Regions from separate parts of the Streptomyces sp. NBC_00820 genome, predicted to be linked through region 4. Evidence: riboswitches for the same ligand, from Rfam matches in the RefSeq annotation. Region 4 holds a riboswitch; each other region holds the start of a gene.
The links. Region 4 has a riboswitch for cyclic di-AMP ahead of OIB37_RS05995 (C40 family peptidase). Riboswitches for the same ligand answer to the same signal wherever they lie in the genome.
Positions count from the first base shown of each region.

Region 1: another riboswitch for cyclic di-AMP. It lies ahead of OIB37_RS15950 (transglycosylase family protein); the one in region 4 lies ahead of OIB37_RS05995 (C40 family peptidase).
Region 2: another riboswitch for cyclic di-AMP. It lies ahead of OIB37_RS27455 (M23 family metallopeptidase); the one in region 4 lies ahead of OIB37_RS05995 (C40 family peptidase).
Region 3: another riboswitch for cyclic di-AMP. It lies ahead of OIB37_RS22365 (NlpC/P60 family protein); the one in region 4 lies ahead of OIB37_RS05995 (C40 family peptidase).

Region 1 is NZ_CP108882.1:3,529,048-3,534,140, forward strand. It holds gene OIB37_RS15935 (DUF501 domain-containing protein) at 1-205, opposite strand, end outside; gene OIB37_RS15940 (FtsB family cell division protein) at 253-735, opposite strand; gene eno (phosphopyruvate hydratase) at 886-2,181, opposite strand; gene OIB37_RS15950 (transglycosylase family protein) at 2,578-3,273, opposite strand; cyclic di-AMP (ydaO/yuaA leader) riboswitch at 3,278-3,453, opposite strand; gene OIB37_RS15955 (transglycosylase family protein) at 3,639-4,661, opposite strand; gene OIB37_RS15960 (cytochrome P450 family protein) at 4,826-5,093, opposite strand, start outside.
Region 2 is NZ_CP108882.1:6,087,160-6,092,252, forward strand. It holds gene OIB37_RS27445 (M16 family metallopeptidase) at 1-156, shown strand, start outside; gene OIB37_RS27450 (M16 family metallopeptidase) at 174-1,556, shown strand; cyclic di-AMP (ydaO/yuaA leader) riboswitch at 1,964-2,127, shown strand; gene OIB37_RS27455 (M23 family metallopeptidase) at 2,141-2,872, shown strand; gene OIB37_RS27460 (GntR family transcriptional regulator) at 3,110-3,805, shown strand; gene OIB37_RS27465 (HPr family phosphocarrier protein) at 4,023-4,307, opposite strand; gene OIB37_RS27470 (bifunctional acetate--CoA ligase family protein/GNAT family N-acetyltransferase) at 4,496-5,093, shown strand, end outside.
Region 3 is NZ_CP108882.1:4,925,539-4,930,631, reverse strand. It holds gene pcrA (DNA helicase PcrA) at 22-2,511, opposite strand; cyclic di-AMP (ydaO/yuaA leader) riboswitch at 2,773-2,945, shown strand; gene OIB37_RS22365 (NlpC/P60 family protein) at 2,954-4,288, shown strand; gene OIB37_RS22360 (hypothetical protein) at 4,382-5,093, shown strand, end outside.
Region 4 is NZ_CP108882.1:1,299,719-1,304,811, forward strand. It holds gene OIB37_RS05985 (ATP-dependent Clp protease proteolytic subunit) at 1-254, shown strand, start outside; partial or broken gene OIB37_RS05990 (hypothetical protein) at 501-719, shown strand; cyclic di-AMP (ydaO/yuaA leader) riboswitch at 1,169-1,299, shown strand; gene OIB37_RS05995 (C40 family peptidase) at 1,303-1,776, shown strand; gene OIB37_RS06000 (ATP-binding protein) at 2,005-2,463, opposite strand; gene OIB37_RS06005 (helix-turn-helix domain-containing protein) at 2,679-3,539, shown strand; gene OIB37_RS06010 (DUF397 domain-containing protein) at 3,549-3,773, shown strand; gene OIB37_RS06015 (8-amino-7-oxononanoate synthase) at 3,915-5,042, opposite strand.

The DNA of each region.
Region 1 (5,093 bases), 2.2 Mb from region 4:
GGGGGCACGTCAGGTAGTACGTCGTCGGGAAGGGCGTGCCGTCGGGCAGCCGGGGCGCCGTCTCGACGACGTCCGGCTGGCCGCAGGGGCAGCGGTGCGCGATGGCACGAAGGCCCCGCGGCGGACGGCCGAGCTGCTGCTTGAAGGCCTCTACGTCCGCTTCGGTGGGCTCGGTGCGCGGGGTGGTCGGCGGGGGCGTTTCCATGGGACTGCTTTCAGGGTGGCTTTGTGTCGGTTACCGGCCGGGGCCGGTCACTGGTCGGAGGCGTCGGACTTGTCGACCCCGTCCCAGACGTTCGCGTACCAGGGCCGGTGGGCGCCCTGGAGGTCGGCGCGGGCCTGCTTGGCCGCGCCGGTGTCGATGACGACGTACCCGGTCTCGCCGGGCATCACATAGTGCAGCCGGCGCCGGATCTGCTGCTCGGCGTAGGCGTCGTCCTGCCAGCGCGCCTTGGTGTCGCGCAGCTGCTCGACGCGCTCGCGTGCCTGCTCCTGCTGCCGCTGGAGGTCGGCGATCTCGGCGCGCTGGGAGACGTACTGCCGCATCGGGTAGGCGAGGGCGACGATCAGCGAGCACAGCACCAGGGCGAGCAGGGCGGCGCGGCCGGTGAGCCGGGAACGGCGGGCCTGCCGCTTGGTCTGGGACCGGTAGACGCGGGCCGCCGTCTGTTCGCCGAACAGCCGCAGCCTGGTCGCGGTGGAGAAACGGTCCCGGTCCCGGTCCTTCACGGCCATCTGGCTCGCCGCCTCCCCTTGCCTGTGCCTCACACGTGCGTACGTCCCCGGACACGGTACGGGACCGGGTACGGGGACGTACGGACGACTGGCCAAGCCGCGACTCATCGCGGCCCGGCCGATGGCGGTGTCGCTCAGCCCTTGCTGCGTCTATCGGTTCGCAGAGCGAAACCGCGGGAACGCGCTGCGGCCGGCGTAGACCGCGGCGTCGTCGAGGATCTCCTCGATGCGCAGCAGCTGGTTGTACTTGGCGACGCGGTCCGAGCGGGCCGGGGCGCCGGTCTTGATCTGGCCGCAGTTCACGGCGACGGCGAGGTCGGCGATGGTGACGTCCTCGGTCTCACCGGAGCGGTGGGACATCATGCACTTGAAGCCGTTGCGCTGGGCCATCTCGACGGCGTCCAGGGTCTCGGTCAGCGAACCGATCTGGTTGACCTTGACGAGCAGGGCGTTGGCGGAGCCCTCCTCGATGCCACGGGCCAGGCGCTCCGGGTTGGTGACGAAGAGGTCGTCGCCGACGATCTGGACCTTGTCGCCCAGCTTGTCGGTGATGACCTTCCAGCCGGCCCAGTCGTCCTCGTACAGCGGGTCCTCGATGGAGACCAGCGGGTACGCGGAGACGAGCTCCTCGTAGTACTCGGTCATCTCGGCGGCCGAGCGGGACTTGCCCTCGAACTCGTACTTGCCGTCCTTGTAGAACTCGGACGCGGCGACGTCGAGCGCGAGCGCGATCTGCTCACCGGGGATGTACCCGGCCTGCTTGATGGCCTCGAGGATGAGGTCGAGGGCCTCGCGGTTCGAGCCGAGGTTCGGGGCGAAGCCGCCCTCGTCGCCCAGGCCGGTGGACAGGCCCTTGGTCTTCAGCACCTTCTTGAGGGTGTGGTAGACCTCGGCACCCCAGCGCAGGGCCTCGGAGAAGGACTCCGCGCCGATCGGGGCGATCATGAACTCCTGGATGTCCACGTTGGAGTCGGCGTGCGAGCCGCCGTTCAGGATGTTCATCATCGGAACGGGCAGCAGGTGGGCGTTCGGGCCGCCGAGGTAGCGGAACAGCGGCAGGTCGCTGGCCTCGGAGGCGGCGTGGGCGACGGCGAGGGAGACGCCGAGGATGGCGTTGGCGCCGAGCGAGCCCTTGTTCTCGGTGGCGTCCAGGTCGGACATGGCCTGGTCGATCAGGCGCTGCTCGGTGGCGTCGTAGCCGACGAGCTCCGGGCCGATCTGCTCGATGACGGCGAGGACGGCCTTCTCGACACCCTTGCCCTGGTAGCGGTTCGGGTCACCGTCGCGCAGCTCGACGGCCTCGAACGCACCGGTGGAGGCGCCGGACGGAACGGCGGCACGACCCGTGCTGCCGTCGTCGAGGCCGACCTCGACCTCGACCGTGGGGTTGCCTCGGGAGTCCAGGATTTCCCGGGCTACGACGACGTCGATGGACGGCACGAGCATCTCCTTCTTGGGATGTGACGCTGAAAGTGCGGGGCTGGTGTGCCTTGCGCCTAGAGCCTAACCGTCCCGGGGTCGTCGGCCGCTGACCGACTGCCCCGTGGACAGGGAGACCGTATCCATTGTTCACTCGCGGAACAAAGGGGTGCGTGGATGAGATGTGGCCGAAGAACGGGAAACGCACCGGGCGGAACGGAGCGGGACCGCGCGCGACCGGCCGCGACCGGCCGCGGAGGCGTGGAGCGGGGGGACGAAGAACCCCGCCCCGGTGCGTGCGGGGGAACACGCGCCGGGGCGGGGAGTCATGGGGACGAGACCCTCACGGGACCCTGGTGGGCCGGGATGCCGGCACCGCGAGGGGGTGGCGGCCGCGGCCGGGGCCGCGACCGGGGCCGGGGGTCACTTCAGGTGGAGCTGCTGACCCGGGTAGATGAGGTCGGCGTTCGCGACGATGTCCTTGTTCAGCTCGAACAGCTTCTTCCAGCCGCCCTTGACGCCGTGCTTCTGGGCGATGGAGCCGAGGGTGTCACCCTTGACGACCTTGTACTCGCCGTCACCCTTCTTGACCTTCGCACCGCTCGGGGTGGTGACGGTCGCGGCGGGGCGGGCCGCGGAGCGGGAGGCGGCCTGGGTGTCGGTGGAGCGGGCGGTGCTGGTGCTGCTCGGGGCGGCAGGGGCCGCGGGGGCAGCCGGGGTCGCGGGGGCGGCCGGGGCGCTGAAGGGGGTGCTGGACAGGCCCGTGCCGCAGGTCGGCCAGGCGCCCTTGCCCTGGGCGGCGAGGACCTTCTCGGCGATGGTGATCTGCTGCGTCTTGGTCGCCTTGTCGGCCGTGGCGGCGTACTGCGTGCCACCGTAGGCGGCCCAGGTGGAGGCGGAGAACTGCAGGCCGCCGTAGTAGCCGTTGCCGGTGTTGATGGACCAGTTGCCGCCGGCCTCGCACTGGGCGACCGCGTCCCACTCGGAGGCGGTGGCGGCGGAGGCGTTGCCGGCCGCCATCAGCGGGCCGGCGACGGCGGCGCCGGCGACACCGGCGAACGCGAGGGCGCGGACGGCCTTGGACGAACGACGATGCTTGTTCTTGCTGGCAAACAGCATGGATCGATCCCCTCACCGACGCCTGCGAGGTGAGCTGTCGGGTTCGGGCCGGTTGAGTTGCCCGGCCACCCCTTCCCCGAACGGGAAGGCGTGGCTTCACCCCCAGCCGGACGCGGCTTCAACCGCCGGGTCCGGCACTTACCTTGGGTCCCCCGCTCCTGCCTGCGGCGCGTGACGCGTCGACTGTTCCCGGGTGGCCACTGGCAGGATTCGGCGTTGCGGCGGCCGGGGCTCGTGGTGACGAGCGGTCCTGACCGTAGACAGGCGGCCGACGGAAAACCAAAGACGATCAGGGCTTCTGAGACTCATCCCACACTTTCACCAAAACGGACATTAGCGGTGAAGTGGGGCGTCAACTGCCGCTGTTACGCGCCCTTTTCGTCCCCTACTTTCAGGGTCTGACCGGGGGCGATGTTGTTCGCGTCGGTGCCGATGTCCTTCTTGTTCAGGGAGTAGAGGGCGCGCCATCCGCCGTCGAGGTCGAGGGAGTCGGCGATGGAGCCGAGCGTGTCGCCCTCGTGGACCGTGTAGGTGCCCGCGTCGCGCAAGGCATGCCGGCCGGAAGAGTCCGCCTTCTGGCCGCCCTTCGCGTCCTCGGCCGCACTTCCGCCGCGGTGGCGGCCGCCGCTGTCGAGGCTGCCGGTGTCGACCAGGGCCCAAGAGCCGCCGGTCTGCGCCGAATTGTCCGTCTCCTTGACCGCGGGGGCCCTGGTGACCGGGCCGTCGCTCACCCGGCCGCCGGCGTAGTTGGGCATCGCGGATTCCTCGGACCCGGAGGTGTCCGCCCCCTTGCCAGTGTCACTGGAGTCGCCGCTCGCACTCGCGGGCTGGTCGTCCTTCTTGTCCGCGCCCTTCGAGGAGGAGTCGGGCGAGGGCGACGAATCCGGCAGGGCGGGCGATTCGGATGCCTTGTCCGAACCGGACTTGCCGGCGGACCCGGAGTTGTCCCCGCTGTCCGCGGTGCCGGGGGTGGCCGAGCCACCGACGCCGGTGTCGACGTTCACGGAGCCGGAGTTGGAGGTCAGTCCGGACAGCAGGGCGCACGTGGCCCAGGGGGTGGTCCCCTTGTCGGCGAGGATCTTCTCGGCGACCGAGATCTGCTGCGAACGGCTGGCCTGGTCGGCGGTCTCGGCGTACTGGGTACCGCCGTACGCACTCCAGTCCGCCTGGGAGATCTGCAGGCCGCCGTAGAAGCCGTTGCCGGGATCGGCGCTCCAGGAGCCACCGCTCTCGCACTCGGCCACCTTGTCCCACGTGGTGCCGTCGGCCGCGTGGGCACTCGCGGCACCGAGGAGCGGGATGGCGATGGCCGAGCCGGTGACACCGGCCGCGACGAGGAGAGCGGGAGCCTGGCGAGGGCGACGGTGACGACCGTTCCCGGAGAGCATGCGGAGGCCTTTCGAGCGACAGCAGGATCGGCGCGGCGGATGGTGCGTCGCCACACTGATGGGTGAACGTATAGGCATACGATCGTCCGTCACAAGTTCATGCCGCACAGATCACGTGAAGATCACAATGCTGACGCTCCGTCAGATGCCCTCCGGCGCACGGCTCATCGGACCGGCGTGAACTCCACGGGGAGCGTGCGCAGGCCCCGCATGATGAGCCCGCCGCGCCAGCGCAGGTCCGCCGGATCGGCCGCGAGCCGCAGGTCGGGCAGGCGGGTCAACAGGGTGGCCAGCGCGGTCTGTCCCTCCAGCCGGGCGAGCGGGGCGCCGACGCAGTAGTGGATGCCGTGGCCGTAGCCGAGATGCTGGTTGTCGCGACGGGACAGGTCCAGGACGTCCGGGTCGGCGAACCGCTCCGGGTCCCGGTCGGCC
Region 2 (5,093 bases), 4.8 Mb from region 4:
GAGGTCGCCAAGGCCCGCCTGCGCCCCGACAACCGCGCGGTCCTCGTCTACGAGCCGAAGTCCCCGGGAGCGGTCGAGGACGCCGACGTGCCCGAGGACCCGGAGGCGGAGGCCACCGTGGAAGCCGCCGACGACAACGAGGAGACGGGCAAGTGACCGAGCAGCTCGCCACGATGGAGTTCCACCCCCAGCCGCAGCCCGGCGACGCCAAGCCGTGGGCCTTCCCCGCTCCCGAGCGAGGCACGCTGGACAACGGCCTGACCGTCCTGCGCTGCCACCGTCCCGGCCAGCAGGTCGTCGCCGTCGAGGTACTGCTGGACGCGCCCCTGGACGCCGAGCCGGCCGGCCTGGACGGCGTCGGCACGATCATGGCGCGGGCCTTCTCCGAGGGCACCGACAAGCACTCCGCCGAGGAGTTCGCCGCCGAGCTGGAGCGGGCCGGCGCCACGCTCGACGCGCACGCCGACCACCCCGGCGTCCGGCTCAGCCTGGAGGTTCCCGCCTCCCGCCTGGCCAAGGGCCTCGGCCTGCTCGCCGACGCCCTGCGCGCGCCCGCCTTCGCCGAGAGCGAGGTCGAGCGGCTGGTCCGCAACCGCCTGGACGAGATCCCGCACGAGCTGGCCAACCCCTCCCGCCGGGCCGCCAAGGAACTCTCCAAGGAGCTGTTCCCGGCGACCTCGCGCATGTCCCGCCCGCGCCAGGGCACCGAGGACACCGTCGAGAAGATCGACGCGGAGGCCGTACGCGCCTTCTACGACCGTCATGTCCGCCCCTCGACGGCCACCGCGGTCGTGGTCGGCGACCTGGCCGGCAGCGATCTGGACGCCCTGCTCGCCGACACCCTGGGCGCCTGGACCGGCACCCCGGGCACGCCCCGGCCGGTGCCGCCGGTGTCCGCCGACGACACCGGCCGCGTCGTCATCGTCGACCGCCCCGGCGCCGTTCAGACGCAGCTGCTCATCGGCCGCGTCGGCGCCGACCGGCACGACCGGGTGTGGCCCGCGCAGGTGCTCGGCACCTACTGCCTGGGCGGCACCCTCACCTCCCGCCTGGACCGCGTCCTGCGCGAGGAGAAGGGCTACACCTACGGCGTGCGCTCCTTCGGGCAGGTCCTGCGCTCCGCGCCCCCCGCGCCCGGCGGTGCCACGGGCATCGCGATGCTCGCCATCAGCGGCTCGGTCGACACGCCCAACACCGGTCCCGCGCTCGAGGATCTGTGGAAGGTGCTGCGCACGCTCGCCGCGGAGGGCCTGACCGACGCCGAGCGGGACGTCGCCGTGCAGAACCTCGTCGGGGTCGCGCCGCTGAAGTACGAGACCGCGGCGGCCGTCGCGAGCACGCTCGCGGACCAGGTCGAGCAGCACCTGCCCGACGACTTCCAGGCCGAGCTGTACCGGCGGCTCGCCACCACCGGCACGGTCGAGGCGACCGCGGCGGTCGTCAACGCCTTCCCGGAGGACCGTCTGGTGACCGTTCTCGTGGGTGACGCGGCCGAGATCAAGGCGCCGGTCGAGGCGCTCGGTATCGGCGAAGTCACCGTCGTGGCCGCCGAGTAGAGGCCGGACAGCGACCGAAAGCGGGCCGGACAGCGACCGAGGACGGTCCGCGGAGCGACCGGAAAGCAGGTCGCAGAGCGACCCGAAACCGGCCGTAGGGCGGCCGTGGAGCACCCGAAGAACGGCCGTGCGCGTGTGGGGCCCTGATGACCGACGGGTCATCAGGGCCCCACGCCGTTCCCGGACACGCCGTTCCCGGACACGCCGTTCCCGGACACGCCGTTCCCGGACACGCCGTTCCCGGACACGCCGGACTCTTGCTTCCCAGATGTCCGGATTGGTACGGAGGTTGCCTGTCTGCCCTGTGGGATGCGCTACAAAAGCCCGGATCCGTTTGAGGATCCCGAGCCGCCCCCTTTAGCGTCGTCCGGGCTGTTCGTCAGGCAGTGCGCCGCGCCCGCGGCACCGGACAGCCATCGCCGAGTCCCCGCATGGCGCGAGCCAGGGGAGCCGGGGACCCAACCACAGTCCCTGGGGTGAATCGGACGCCCGCGCGACCGCGAGGGTGCCCGTAGGAGACCTTCCTGCTCCGAACCCGTCAGCTAACCCGGTAGGCGAGAAGGAAGGAAAGGACCAGCCACTTCATGGCGTTCATGTGCGCCGCCGGGAAGCACCGCAAGCCCGGCCGGGTCAAGCGCACCACCGCTCAGGCGGCCGGCATCGCGGCCCTCACCACCACCGGTGTCGTCGGCACCCTCGCAGCCTCCCCGGCCCTCGCCGCGGAGAACTCCGTCGAGCGGACTGGTCTCACCCCCGTCATCACCGTCAACGACTCCCTCGCCGAGGAGATCGACGCGCAGGCGGACGCCCAGAAGGCGGCCGCGGAGAAGAAGGCGGCCGCGGAGAAGGCGAAGAAGGAACGCGAGGCCGAGGTCCGCGCCGCCCGCGCTGCCGAGCGCGAGCGTCTGAACGCCTTCGTCGTCCCGATCGCCGGCTCGTACGTCTCCACGGGCTACAAGACCGGCGGCTCCCTGTGGTCCTCCGGTTCCCACACCGGCATCGACTTCCATGCCGCGAGCGGTACGTCCGTCCACGCGGTCGGCGCCGGCACGGTGGTCTCCACCGGCTGGGGCGGCGCCTACGGCAACCAGATCGTGATCCGGATGGCCGACGGCATGTACACCCAGTACGGCCACCTGTCGTCCATCGGCGTGACGCCGGGCCAGCGGGTCACCCCGGGCGAGCGGATCGGTCTGTCCGGCGCGACCGGCAACGTCACCGGCCCGCACCTGCACTTCGAGGCCCGTACGACCCCGGAGTACGGCTCGGACGTCGACCCCGTCGCCTACCTCCGCAAGCACGGCCTGAACGTCTGACGACTGCGCACGGCATCCCGTACCCGCGCATCCGTACCGCGCATCCCCCTCGCGTATCCCGAAGCCCCGGCCCACATGGCCGGGGCTTTCGCCGTTTTCCGTACGGCTCCCGTGACCGGTGTCCAAAAAATATCCCTGGATTCCGGTCCGCCGTCGGAAATTCCGGCTCATTGTCATAGAGTCACGGAACACGCGTCCATCGTCGACGTTTCCCGGGGATTGAGACGGAGGTCGGGCATGCGAATTCCCGCACATTCGGTGTGCACGGCGATCCGGGACGACATCGTGGCCGGTGTCCACGCGCGCGGCAGCCGGCTGACCGAGGAGGTCCTGGCTCGCCGGTACGGCGTCTCGCGCGTCCCCGTCCGCGAGGCCCTGCGCACGCTGGAGGCGGAGGGCTTCGTGGTGACCCGGCGGCACGCGGGCGCCTGCGTGGCCGAGCCGACCGAGCAGGAGGCCGCAGACCTGCTGGAGATGCGCCTGCTGCTGGAGCCGCTCGGCGCAGCCCGGGCCGCCCAGCGGCGTACCGAGGCACACCTGAAGGTGCTGCGCGGCCTGGTCAGGCTGGGTCAGGAGCGGGCGCGGCGGGGCGGCAGCGAGGATCTGCGCGCGCTCGGCGGCTGGTTCCATGTGACGCTCGCCCAGGCCTGCGGCAGCCACTCGCTGACCTCGGTGCTCACCCAGCTGCGGCACAAGATCGCCTGGATGTACGTGGTGGAGGCGCCGCTCAGCCCCGTGGAGTCCTGGGCGGAGCACGGCGCCATCGTGGACGCGGTGGCGCGCGGCGACAGCGAGCGCGCGCGGGCGCTCACGGCGCTGCATACCGAGCGCGCGACACTCGCGCACCGGCTCCGGGCCACCGCGGGCGGCGACCGCGCGGAGCGTGTGAGGAACGCGCAACATCCCGTAAACATGCCGAGCCTGCGGAATTAACACCGGGGCCGTATACAAAGTGGAGACGCCCGGAGGAGATTATTTCCGCTGCCCTTTTCCTGTACTCCGCGAATTCCATCGGGGAGAGTGGGGGGAACGCGGAAGCCGCGCCACCCTCTCCGGATGACGCGGCTTCCTGAAGCGGCCCGGAATCAGATCCGCCCGGAATCAGACCCGCTCGGAATCAGACCCCGCCCGCAATCGGACCGTCTCGGAATCAGACCGTCTCGGGCAGTTCTTCGAGGCCCTCGGCGACCAGCTTGGCCAGCCGGTCCAGGGCGACGTCCGCGCCCTCGGCGTCGGAGGTGAGGACGATCTCCTCGCCACCCTGGGCACCCAGGCCCAGGACGGCCAGCATGGAGGCCGCGTTGACCGGCGTACCGCCGCCGGTCTTGGCGATCGTGACCGGAACGCCTGCGGCCGTGGTGGCTCGGACGAAGATGGAAGCGGGGCGGGCGTGAAGGCCCTCGGCCCAGCCGACGTTGACGCGGCGCTCAGCCATGTGATGCTGCCCTTCAGTCTCTCAGGGTTGTCTAGACCAGATTTCCATATCGTGCAGCGCGCCGGCGGCGGTCACTCGTCCCGCCCCGGCGTGTCGTCGGACCGCGGCCTCGGCCCGACTGTGTCCCCCCATGGTCCCTCACGAACCGCTCCACGCCGTTGTCGTACGCGAGCCGTAATCTGGGGCCCATGCAGACCTCGGCGGACCGGCGGGACCGGCACGAGTACCCCGCCCACTGGGAGGCGGACGTGGTGCTGCGCGACGGCGGTACCGCGCGCGTGCGCCCGATCACCATCGACGACGCCGACCGTCTGGTCAGCTTCTACGAGCAGGTCTCGGACGAGTCGAAGTACTACCGCTTCTTCGCGCCGTACCCCCGGCTCTCCGCCAAGGACGTCCACCGCTTCACCCACCACGACTTCGTGGACCGGGTGGGGCTCGCGGCCACCATCGGCGACGAGTTCGTCGCCACCGTACGCTACGACCGTATCGGCGCGGGCGGACTGCCCGCCTCCGCTCCGGCCGACGAGGCCGAAGTCGCCTTCCTGGTACAGGACTCCCACCAGGGCCGCGGTGTCGCCTCCGCCCTCCTTGAGCACATCGCCGCCGTCGCGCGCGAGCGGGGCATCCGCCGCTTCGCCGCCGAGGTGCTCCCCGCCAACACCAAGATGATCAAGGTGTTCACGGACGCCGGCTACACCCAGAAGCGCAGCTTCGAGGACGGCGTCGTACGCCTGGAGCTGGACCTCGAACCCACCGACCGCTCCCTCGCCGTACAGCGGGCGC
Region 3 (5,093 bases), 3.6 Mb from region 4:
AGCTGATCCAAACGACACCCCCTAGAGCTTCTCCACCGGCGCGTACCGCAGCAGCAGCCGCTTCAGCTTGCCGTCACCGAAGTCGATCGTCGCCTGCGCCTTGTCCTCCACGCCCGCGACCGCGACGACGGTGCCGAGCCCGAACTGGTCGTGGGTGACCCGGTCGCCGATGGCCAGGGAGGCCACCGGCTTCTCGGAGGTCCGCCGCGTGGCGAACCCGGACGCGCCGGCCGCCGACGAGCGGGAGCGGGACGAGGAGAGCGAGGCCGCGATCCCGGAGGTCGGCCCGGAGGACTTGGGCGCGATCGCTCCCGTCCGCTTCCACTCCAGATGGGATACCGGGATCTCCTCCAGGAAACGGGAGGGCGGGTTGTACGACGGCTGGCCCCAGGCGCTGCGCAGCGCCGACCGCGTGAGGTAGAGCCGCTCACGCGCGCGCGTGATGCCGACGTACGCCAGGCGACGCTCCTCCTCCAGCTCCTTGGTCTGGCCGAGGGAGCGCATGTGCGGGAAGACGCCGTCCTCCATGCCGGTCAGGAACACGACCGGGAACTCCAGGCCCTTGGCGGTGTGCAGGGTCATCAGCGTGATGACGCCGTTGCCGTCCTCCTCGTCCGGGATCTGGTCGGAGTCGGCGACCAGGGCGACCTTCTCCAGGAAGTCGGCCAGCGTGCCCTGTTCCTCCTCCTCGCGCTCCTGCTCGAACTCCAGGGCCACGGCGGCCAGCTCCTGGAGGTTCTCGACGCGGGTCTCGTCCTGCGGATCGGTGGACGCCTGCAACTCGGCCAGGTACCCGGTGCGTTCGAGGACGGCCTCCAGGACGGTGGCCGGTCCGGCGCCGGACTCCACGATCGTGCGCAGGTCCTCCATCAGCGTGTTGAACCGCTTGACCGCGTTGGTGGAGCGCGCTGCCATGCCGTACGCCTCGTCGACGCGCTTCAGCGCCTGCGGGAAGCTGATCTTCTCGCGCTGCGAGAGGGCGTCGATCATCGCCTCGGCGCGGTCGCCGATGCCCCGCTTGGGGACGTTGAGGATGCGGCGCAGCGGCACCGAGTCCTCGGGGTTGGCGAGGACGCGCAGGTAGGCCAGGACGTCCCGGACCTCCTTGCGCTCGTAGAAGCGGACACCGCCGACGACCTTGTACGGCAGGCCGACGCGGATGAAGACCTCTTCGAAGACACGGGACTGGGCGTTGGTGCGGTAGAAGACCGCGACGTCCCCGGCCTTGGCGTCGCCCGCGTCCGTGAGACGGTCTATCTCGTCGGCCACGAACTGGGCCTCGTCGTGCTCGGTGTCGGCGACGTAGCCGACGATCCCCGCGCCCTGGCCGGCGTTGGTCCACAGGTTCTTCGGGCGGCGGGACTCGTTGCGCTCGATGACCGCGTTGGCGGCGGTGAGGATGGTCTGCGTGGAGCGGTAGTTCTGCTCCAGCAGGATCGTCTTCGCGTTCGGGTAGTCCTCCTCGAACTGGAGGATGTTGCGGATGGTCGCGCCGCGGAAGGCGTAGATCGACTGGTCCGCGTCACCCACGACGCAGAGTTCGGCGGGCGGAAGGTCGGCCTCGCCGGACGGTGCGCCGAGGTCCTCGGCGGCGCGCTCGCCGTTGCCGACCAGCTCGCGCACGAGGGCGTACTGGGCGTGGTTGGTGTCCTGGTACTCGTCCACCAGGACGTGGCGGAAGCGGCGGCGGTAGTGCTCGGCGACGTCCGGGAAGGCGCGCAGCAGGTTGACCGTCGTCATGATCAGGTCGTCGAAGTCGAGCGCGTTGGCCTCGCGCAGGCGCGACTGGTAGAGCGCGTAGGCCTGGGCGAGGGTCTTCTCGAAGCCGTCGGCGGCCTGGGCGGCGAAGTCCTCCTCGTCGATCAGCTCGTTCTTCAGGTTGCTGATCTTGGCGCTGAAGGCCTTGGGCGGGAAGCGCTTGGGGTCGAGCTCCAGGTCGCGGCAGACCAAGGACATCAGGCGCTTGCTGTCGGCCGCGTCGTAGATCGAGAAGGACGAGGTGAAGCCGAGCCGCTTCGACTCGCGCCGCAGGATGCGCACGCACGCGCTGTGGAAGGTCATGACCCACATGGCGTTCGCGCGCGGGCCGACGAGCTGCTCGACGCGCTCCTTCATCTCGCCCGCGGCCTTGTTGGTGAAGGTGATCGCGAGGATCTGGCCCGGGTGCACATGCCGTTCGCCCAGCAGGTGGGCGATGCGGTGGGTGAGGACACGGGTCTTGCCCGACCCGGCACCGGCGACGATGAGCAGCGGGGAGCCGGCGTGCACGACCGCGGCACGCTGGTTCTCGTTCAGCCCCTCCAGGAGGGCGGCCGCGTCGAGCGCGGGGCGCGGGGCGCCGTCGCGGTAGTGGGCGTCCCGGTCCGGCGGCACGTCGAACTTCCCGCCGAACAGATCGTCCGGAAGCGACTCCGGAGCGTGATCGTCCTCGGGCGGCGGCGGGGGCTCCTCCTCGCGCCCGCGAGGGGCCTGGAGGTCCGCCAGGAAGCTGTCGTCAAAGAGGCTGCTCATCGCTCTACGAGTCTAGGGCGCCGCACCGACAACCGGTCGCCACCTCGGGAACATGGCCGGTTTCGCGGAGAGTTGATCACCGCGCGACACGGGCCAGCTCGCCCCTCACCCTGCGAAGCCACCCGGTCACGACAGCGTGATCTCACCCTCAGGTCACGAAAACGTATCGGACATATGGCACACCAACCTTCACACGAGACACACGAGTTGGTTAAGTTGCGAGCAGGCCGCACGACCCCTTCCGGCGAACGTCGCCGGGCCGCGCGGCCTCCGCCGAGTCCGGTACGCCCGCGCAGGGCAGCCGGAGCCGGGGACCCACACCGATCTGGGGTGAATCGGCCCACATCCCGCTGGGACAAGGCCGTAGGGCAAACCTTCCGAACCACCCGCCCGAACCCGACAGCTAACCCGGTAGGCGGCATGTTGGAAGGAGTCGCCTCCCTTGGCGTCGCACCGCAAGCCGCACCCCTCGGGGACGAACGGAACCGGGTTCCGTGCCCCCGCCCTCGCCACCGCGGCCCTCACCTCCGTGGCCGTCCTGTCCCAGACGGCCGAGCCCGCCCACGCCGCGGACGGCGGCGGGCCGAGCGTGGAGGAGATCGAGAAGAAGATCGACGACTTCTACCGCGAGGCGGAGTCGGCGGCCGAACGCCAGGAAGCCGTCAGGGAGCGTGGCGGACGGGAGCGTGGTGGCCAGGAACGGGGCGGCCAGGAGCGTGGGGGGTGGGAGCGGAGCGCAGGGCAGCGCGGCCGGTCCGACACCTCGCACGAGAGGGCCGCGTCCGAGGAGAGCCCGCAGGACCGTCCCCAGGACTACTTCCACCAGAGCCGCGTGATGGACCGGCTGGCCTCGAACGTGCGGCAGCGGCAGCAGAACGCGAGGGACGCCGGGGCGGCGCGGTCCGCGGGGAGCACCGGGGACCCGGAGCCGCCGCGGACCCGGTGGGCGGCCGGGAACTCCGGGACACCGCCGACCCCACCGGACGCCCGCGGCCCCGAGACGGCGCGTGGTCCGGGAGACGGCCGCGGCCTCGGTACGCCGGCGCGGTCGCCGCAGGACCCGCACGCGCCCCACGGTCCGCACGAGCCTCACGCGCGACACGAGCCTCACGCGAGGCACGACCTTCACGCACAGCACGCGCCGCACGCGCCGCACCCGCAGAGCACTCCCCACGTCCGGCAGGCCGTCGACGGCCCGCACGCCGCCCCGAGCGCGGAGGCGCCGGCCCGGCAGCCGTACGACCCGAGCGTCGCCAAGACCGCAGTCCAGCGGAAACTCGCCTCCGCGCGCGGGCTGCTGACCGGATTCACGGCCCCGACCGGGCCGACGGGAACCGCCGCCTGGCAGGACGGCACCCAGCCGTCCACCCCGACCTCACCCCTGCCGCCCACCCCGCTCTCCGCCCCGACGTCCGCGTCCGCCAAGGCGGAGAAGGCGATCGCGTTCGCGCGCGCCCAGATCGGCAAGCCGTACGTCTGGGGTGCCAGCGGCCCCGGCTCGTACGACTGCTCCGGCCTCACCCAGGCCGCCTGGAAGGCCGCGGGTGTCACCATCCCGCGCGGCATCCACGAGCAGGCCCGCGCGGGCACCCCGGTCCCCGTCGCCGACGCCCGTCCGGGTGACCTGGTCTTCCTCCACGACGACGGCAGCCACGTCGGCCTCTATCTGGGTGACGGAGTGATGGTCCACGCTCCCCGCCCGGGTGAGTACGTCCGCGAGGACCCGGTCCAGCCCGATGCCGGCACGGTCGTCCACAGCGTCGTACGACCGGCCTGACGGCAGCGCTCCCCCACCGCGACGCGTCTTTCTCGCGCCCCACGCGCGCGTGCCCTCCGCCTCCGGACCGGGTGACTTCCTAGCATCGGCCGTATGCCCGGCATCTCAGATCTGTGCGTGTGGTGGGCGGGGCGTTCGCCCGCGGCGGGGGCTGCCGTCATGGCGACCGCCATCGTGTCGGTCGGGCTCCATCTGGCGGGTGCCGAGGTGGTGTCCCTGGTGGCCCTGGGGCTGGCCTGTGCCGCCTGGTCGGCGCTGGGCGCCGACTTCGTCGTGCGGCTCGTCGGGCAGCGCCGGCGGTGGATCGCTGAGGCGGAGAGTCCGGTCGCGATCACCGCCGTCGCGGCCACGGCGGTGATCGGCACCCGGATCTCGCTGCTCGGCCGGCCGACGGTGGCCGAGGCGCTGCTGGCACTGGCCGCGCTCCTCTGGCCGGTGCTGCTCCTGCCGGCCGTACGGCACCGGGGGCAGCGCATGCCGGGGACGGTGTTCCTGGGCTGCGTGGCCACGCAGGCGCTCGCGGTGCAGGCGGCGACGCTGGCCGCGGCCGAGACGGTGGCGTGGCTCGCGCACGTGGCACTGGTGCTGTTCTGGCTGGGGCTGCTGCTCTACGTCCGCGCGCTGGCGCGGTTCGATCCGTGGCAGGTGGTCAGGGGCTGCGGGGACCACTGGATCGCGGGCGGGACGCTGTCCGTCTCGGCCCTGGCCGGGGCCGAACTGCTCTCCGCCGACAGCACACGGCTGTACCTGTGGAACGACGACGACCGCGGCGTCCTGCACGACGCGACGGTCGTACTGCTCGTAC
Region 4 (5,093 bases):
GCGATCTCGCCATCCAGGCGGCGGAGTTGGTCCGGACGCGCGCGGTGATGGAGGAGATGCTGGTCAGGCACACCGGGCGCGACGCCGAACAGGTCCACCGGGACCTGGAGCGCGAGCTGGTGCTGGAGGCGGCCGACGCACGGGAGTTCGGGCTGGTGGACGGAATCGTCACGACCCGCGGGATCGCACCCGCGTCCGGTGCGTCCGGTACATCCGGTGCGCCCGGCACTTCGGACGCTCTGGACGGGAGGTGAGGCGGCGATGCCGCCGGAGGAACTCCCGCCGCTGCCCGCGCTGACCCGCGCCGAGGGCGAGGTGATCGACCGTTACCTCCAGGGGGTGTCGTTTGGATCAGGTCGGATCAGGGCGCGGCGTCCGGTGCGGTGCCTCGCAAGGCGGAGGATCTGCCGCGTACCGGACGTACTCGGCTGATCCGACAACGCGGCGAGGTGCCGTGCCGGGCGTCGCGGACCCGAGCTGATCCAAACGACACCCCCTAGGTGGCCGACCTGCTGGGCCGGATCAACCCGGCGCGCGAGGGCGACACCTATCGGGGGCTGCGCGCGGCGCAGGCCCTCGTGCGCAAGGCGACAGAACTGCGTGACGCGCTCGCGTTGATGCATCGGCGGGGCGAGACGGAGCTGCACGGGGACACGCCGGCACGGGCGTTGCGGATCCTGGACGGCGAGCGCCGTACCGCGCGCGTCGTGCTCCCGCCCGACTGCGTCCGCCGACCCGGACACGCGGTCCGGTCCGAGGGGCCCCTCGTGTCGAGGGGCCGGCCCGACCGGGTCCGAAACGGCCCGAACGACGGACCGCCGACCGGTGTATCTCCAGAACGTTTTCCGGGCCTTCCGACTTGCGCACCGAGGGGGATCAGGGCCCGCGCGGGGCCGCTCCACCGCAGGTCGGGGGCTACGCAAGCGATCTGATGACGCCTCGAAAGCACCACTGTCCACCCGAACGGGCGAGTGGTGAGCAACACCACAAATCCCCGATTCCATTGGGATTTTCGCACCGCCGTGAGTGAAGATCCCTGTCTGACGACAAGCCCCCGCCACAACGGCGGGGCGGTCCGGGCGGACGCCGAGTCCTGCCGCCGCCCGGATGACCGGTCGACAGGAGTGGATCGGCAGGAGTGGAGGACCCGAGCAAGACGGGTCGCCGGGACGAACGTTCGCCGTGAGGCGGGCGGGCGTACCGAGCAGCCCTTGGGGTGAAGCCGCGAGAACGCGGCCGGGCAACTTCGCCAGCCCGAATCCGACAGGTCATCCTTCACAGGCGGCTGACGAAGGGTTGCGCATGACTGCGCTCAATCGTGTCCCGTCGCTGATGGCCAGGGCCGGTACGGCCTCGGCCCTCACTCTCGCCGCCGTGGGCGGCTCGATCGCGGTGCCCGGCCTCTCCGCCGACGCCTCGGCCGCGACCATGGCGACGAAAGCACTCCAGGTCGCGGCCTCCAAGAAGGGCTCCCCGTACCGTTACGGGGCCACCGGTCCACGCAGGTTCGACTGCTCGGGGCTGACGCTGTACTCGTTCAAGAGGGTGGGCAAGAGCCTGCCACGCACGGCAGCCCAGCAGTACAACAAGACCCACCACGTCTCCGCCGGCCGCCGCAAGGCGGGGGACCTGGTCTTCTTCCACTCGGGCTCCAGCGTCTACCACGTCGGCATCTACGCCGGTAAGGGCAGGATCTGGCACGCCCCCAAGACCGGGACGGTGGTTCGCCTGGAGAAGATCTGGACCAAGAGCGTCTGGTACGGCCGGGTCAGCTGACCTCGGCTCAGGACCGGAGCGGCTCCCGCCACCGAGCCGCTCCGAGCGCCGTCAGCGCCGCCCCGGTGCCCGCCCGCCTGCCGCGGGCGGCCCGGGGCCGACGCGCCCGCCCACGCACCCGCCCACGCGCCCGAGACCCTCAGCGCACCCGCCTGCCCCGCTCCCGCTCCCGCTCCCGCTCCCGCCGGGCTACGGCTCCTGTCGGGCCGGGGCACGGCTCCCGTCGGGTTACGGCTCCTGCTGCCCCGCGGCCGTGAGCGGCTCTGCCGGGACGGTCCAGGGCAGTTCGATGGAGACCGTCTTGCCGCCCTCCCGGGTGGGGCGGATGCGCAGCCTGCCACCGCATTCGGCGGTGAGGCAGCGGATGATGACCATGCCGCGCCCGTTGTCCTGCTGAACCGCGGCGGGCAGTCTCTTCGGGAGGCGTGGATGGCTGTCCGTCACACCGACGCGCAGGCGTTCGTCGCGGTCGAGGGCGATGTCGACGGTGAAGGTGGGTGACTGGCCGAAGGTGTGCTGTACGGCGTTGGTGGCGAGTTCCGAGACGATGAGCCGCACCGTGTCGGCCGTTTCGCTGCCCGACGGCAGACCCCACTCCGCGAGGATGCCCATGACGTAGGAACGGGCCGCGGAGACCGAGGCGGGATCGCTCGGCAGAGTGACGGATGCTTCCAGGTGATCTGCCATGGCGACGTCGTCCCTTTCCACGGAACCGCGGTCCGGCGAGGAGCGGAAGGTTCGAGTACGGTCCCGCACTGGTGGTTCCTCGTCAGACTGCCATCATCGGCGCCGGTCAGGGGACCGATCCACCAGGATGTGCATATATCTGTCGCTCGAAGCGGTGAACTCTGCGACCGGAGACCGCATTTGGGCGGCCTTCAGGGAGTATGAAGGAGGAGCCCATGCAGAACGGCCCCGCGGTACGACGCCGCAAACTCGGAGCCGAACTGCGCGCGCTGCGCGCCGGGGCGGGACTCACCAGCGGTGACGCGGCCCGTCTGGTGGGCTGGCACCAGTCGAAGGTCAGCCGCATCGAGACCGGTTCCAGTGGCGTGAAACCGGCGGACGTGCGGTTACTCCTGGACGCCTACGAGGTGCGGGACGGGCAGCTGTGCGAGCTGTTGCTGATGCTGGCGGGCGCGGAGGACGCGGGCGGCCGGCACCGCTGGTGGCACGCGTACCGCGGGGTACTGCCGCCGACGTACCGGGACTTCATCAGCCTGGAGTCGCAGGCGAGCGGGATGCGCACCCTGGAGACGTCGGTGGTCCCGGGCCTGTTGCAGACCCCGGAGTACGCCCGGGCGGTGACCCGGGCGGCGGTGGAGGGCGTGCCCGGGGAGCGCCTGGACGCGCTGGTGGAGGTGCGCCTGGCCAGGCAGGACGTGCTGCGCGCCGACCCGCCGCTGAGGCTGGACGCCGTACTGGACGAGGCGGTGCTGCGGCGTGAGGTCGGCGGCCCGGAGGTGATGGAGCGCCAGCTGGAACGACTGCTGGAGGCCGCGCGTCTGCCGCAAGTACGTCTGCAGGTACTGCCGTTCGGTGCGGGGGCACATGTCGGCCTCACCGGGCCTTTCGTTATTTTCTCATTTCCGAGCACTTCTGATCTAGACGTGGTTGTTCTCGACCAGTTGACGAGTAGCCTCTACCTGGAACGGAAAGAAGACCTCCAGGCCTATGCGGAGGCCTTCGACACCCTCAGGATCCGCGCTCTCTCGCCCGAGGATTCGCTGGATTACATCGCCGGAATAGGTGACGGCGCGTAAGGAGGCACGATGACTGCACTGCCTCGGAACGTCCCTGTCAGTACCGATCTGCACGACGTGCGCTGGCTGCGTAGCAGCTACAGCACGGGAGCGAACAACTGCGTGGAGACGGCCCGGCCGCGCTCCGGCCCCTGGGCCGGGGGGCTCGCCGTGCGCGACTCCAAGAACACGGCCGGACCCGCGCTGCTCCTCTCCCCCGGGAGCTGGGCGGGTTTCGTCGCCGGGCTCCGGTAAGCGGAACCATCGCCGGCCCCGGTGGATCGAGGGTTCTCCCGCATATCGACCGCCGGTCAGGCGACCTCGACCGCTAGAGGATCAACCTCAACCGATCAGATTCGATCACTTTCGCGCGATGCCCGGCCGTGTTCCGCCGACTCATGGTCGTGTCTCGCCGATCACCCGTACAGCGCGTTCGATCTCGGCCCCGGAGAGGTCCGCACGGGCGGTCAGCCTCAGCCGTGAGACGCCGTCGGGCACGGAAGGAGGGCGGAAGCAGCCCACGGCCAGGCCCGCCGTACGGCAGTCGGCGGCCCAGCGCACGGCCTGCTCCGGGGAGGGGGCCCGCACGGAGACCACCGCCGCGTCCGGCCGTACCGCCTCCAGGCCCGCGGCGGTCAGACGTGCGTGCAGTTCGGCGGCGACCGCGCGGGCGCGCACCGCCCGCCCGGGTTCGCGCCGCAGCAGCCGCAGCGCCGCCAGTGCCGCGCCGGCCGCCGCGGGAGCCAGTCCGGTGTCGAAGATGAACGTACGGGCCGCGTTGACCAGATGGCCGATCACCCGCGCCGGTCCGAGCACCACCCCGCCCTGGCTGCCCAGGGACTTGGACAGGGTGGCCGTGACGACCACGTCCTGCGCGCCCGCAAGCCCGGCCGCGTGCGGCGCGCCCCGGCCGCCGTCGCCCAGCACGCCGAGCCCGTGGGCGTCGTCGACGACCAGACCGGCGCCGTGCTCCCGGCACGCCTCGGCCAGCGCGCCCAGCGGGGCCGCGTCGCCGTCGACGGAGAACACCGTGTCGGAGACGACGATCGCCGCTCCCCCGTGGGTGCCCAGCGCCTTGTCCACGGCGTGCGGATCGGCGTGCCCGACGACTTGTGTGGTGCCCCGGGCGAGCCGGCAGCCGTCGATGAGCGAGGCGTGGTTGCCCGCGTCGGACACGATCAGGGAGCCGTGCGGGCCGAGTGCGGTGACCGCGGCCAGGTTGGCGGCGTACCCGGAGGAGAGGACCAGTGCCGCCTCGAAGCCGCAGAAGTCCGCCAGCTCGCGCTCCAGCTCGGCGTGCAGCTCGGTGCTGCCGGTGACCAGGCGGGAGCCGGTGGCGCCGCCGCCCCAGGTGCGGGCGGCCCCGGCCGCCCCCTCGGCGACCTCGGGATGCCGGGCGAGGCCCAGGTAGTCGTTGCTCGCCAGATCCAGCAGCGGGGAGTCGGCCGGGCGTGGGCGCAGGGTCCGCAGGAGTCCGGCGCGGCGCCGCGCCTCGGCCTGCTCGTCGATCCAGCCGAACGCCATGGCTCCTCCGGAGGAATTTGTAGGTTGCGGACAGACCATAGCGGGCCGGCC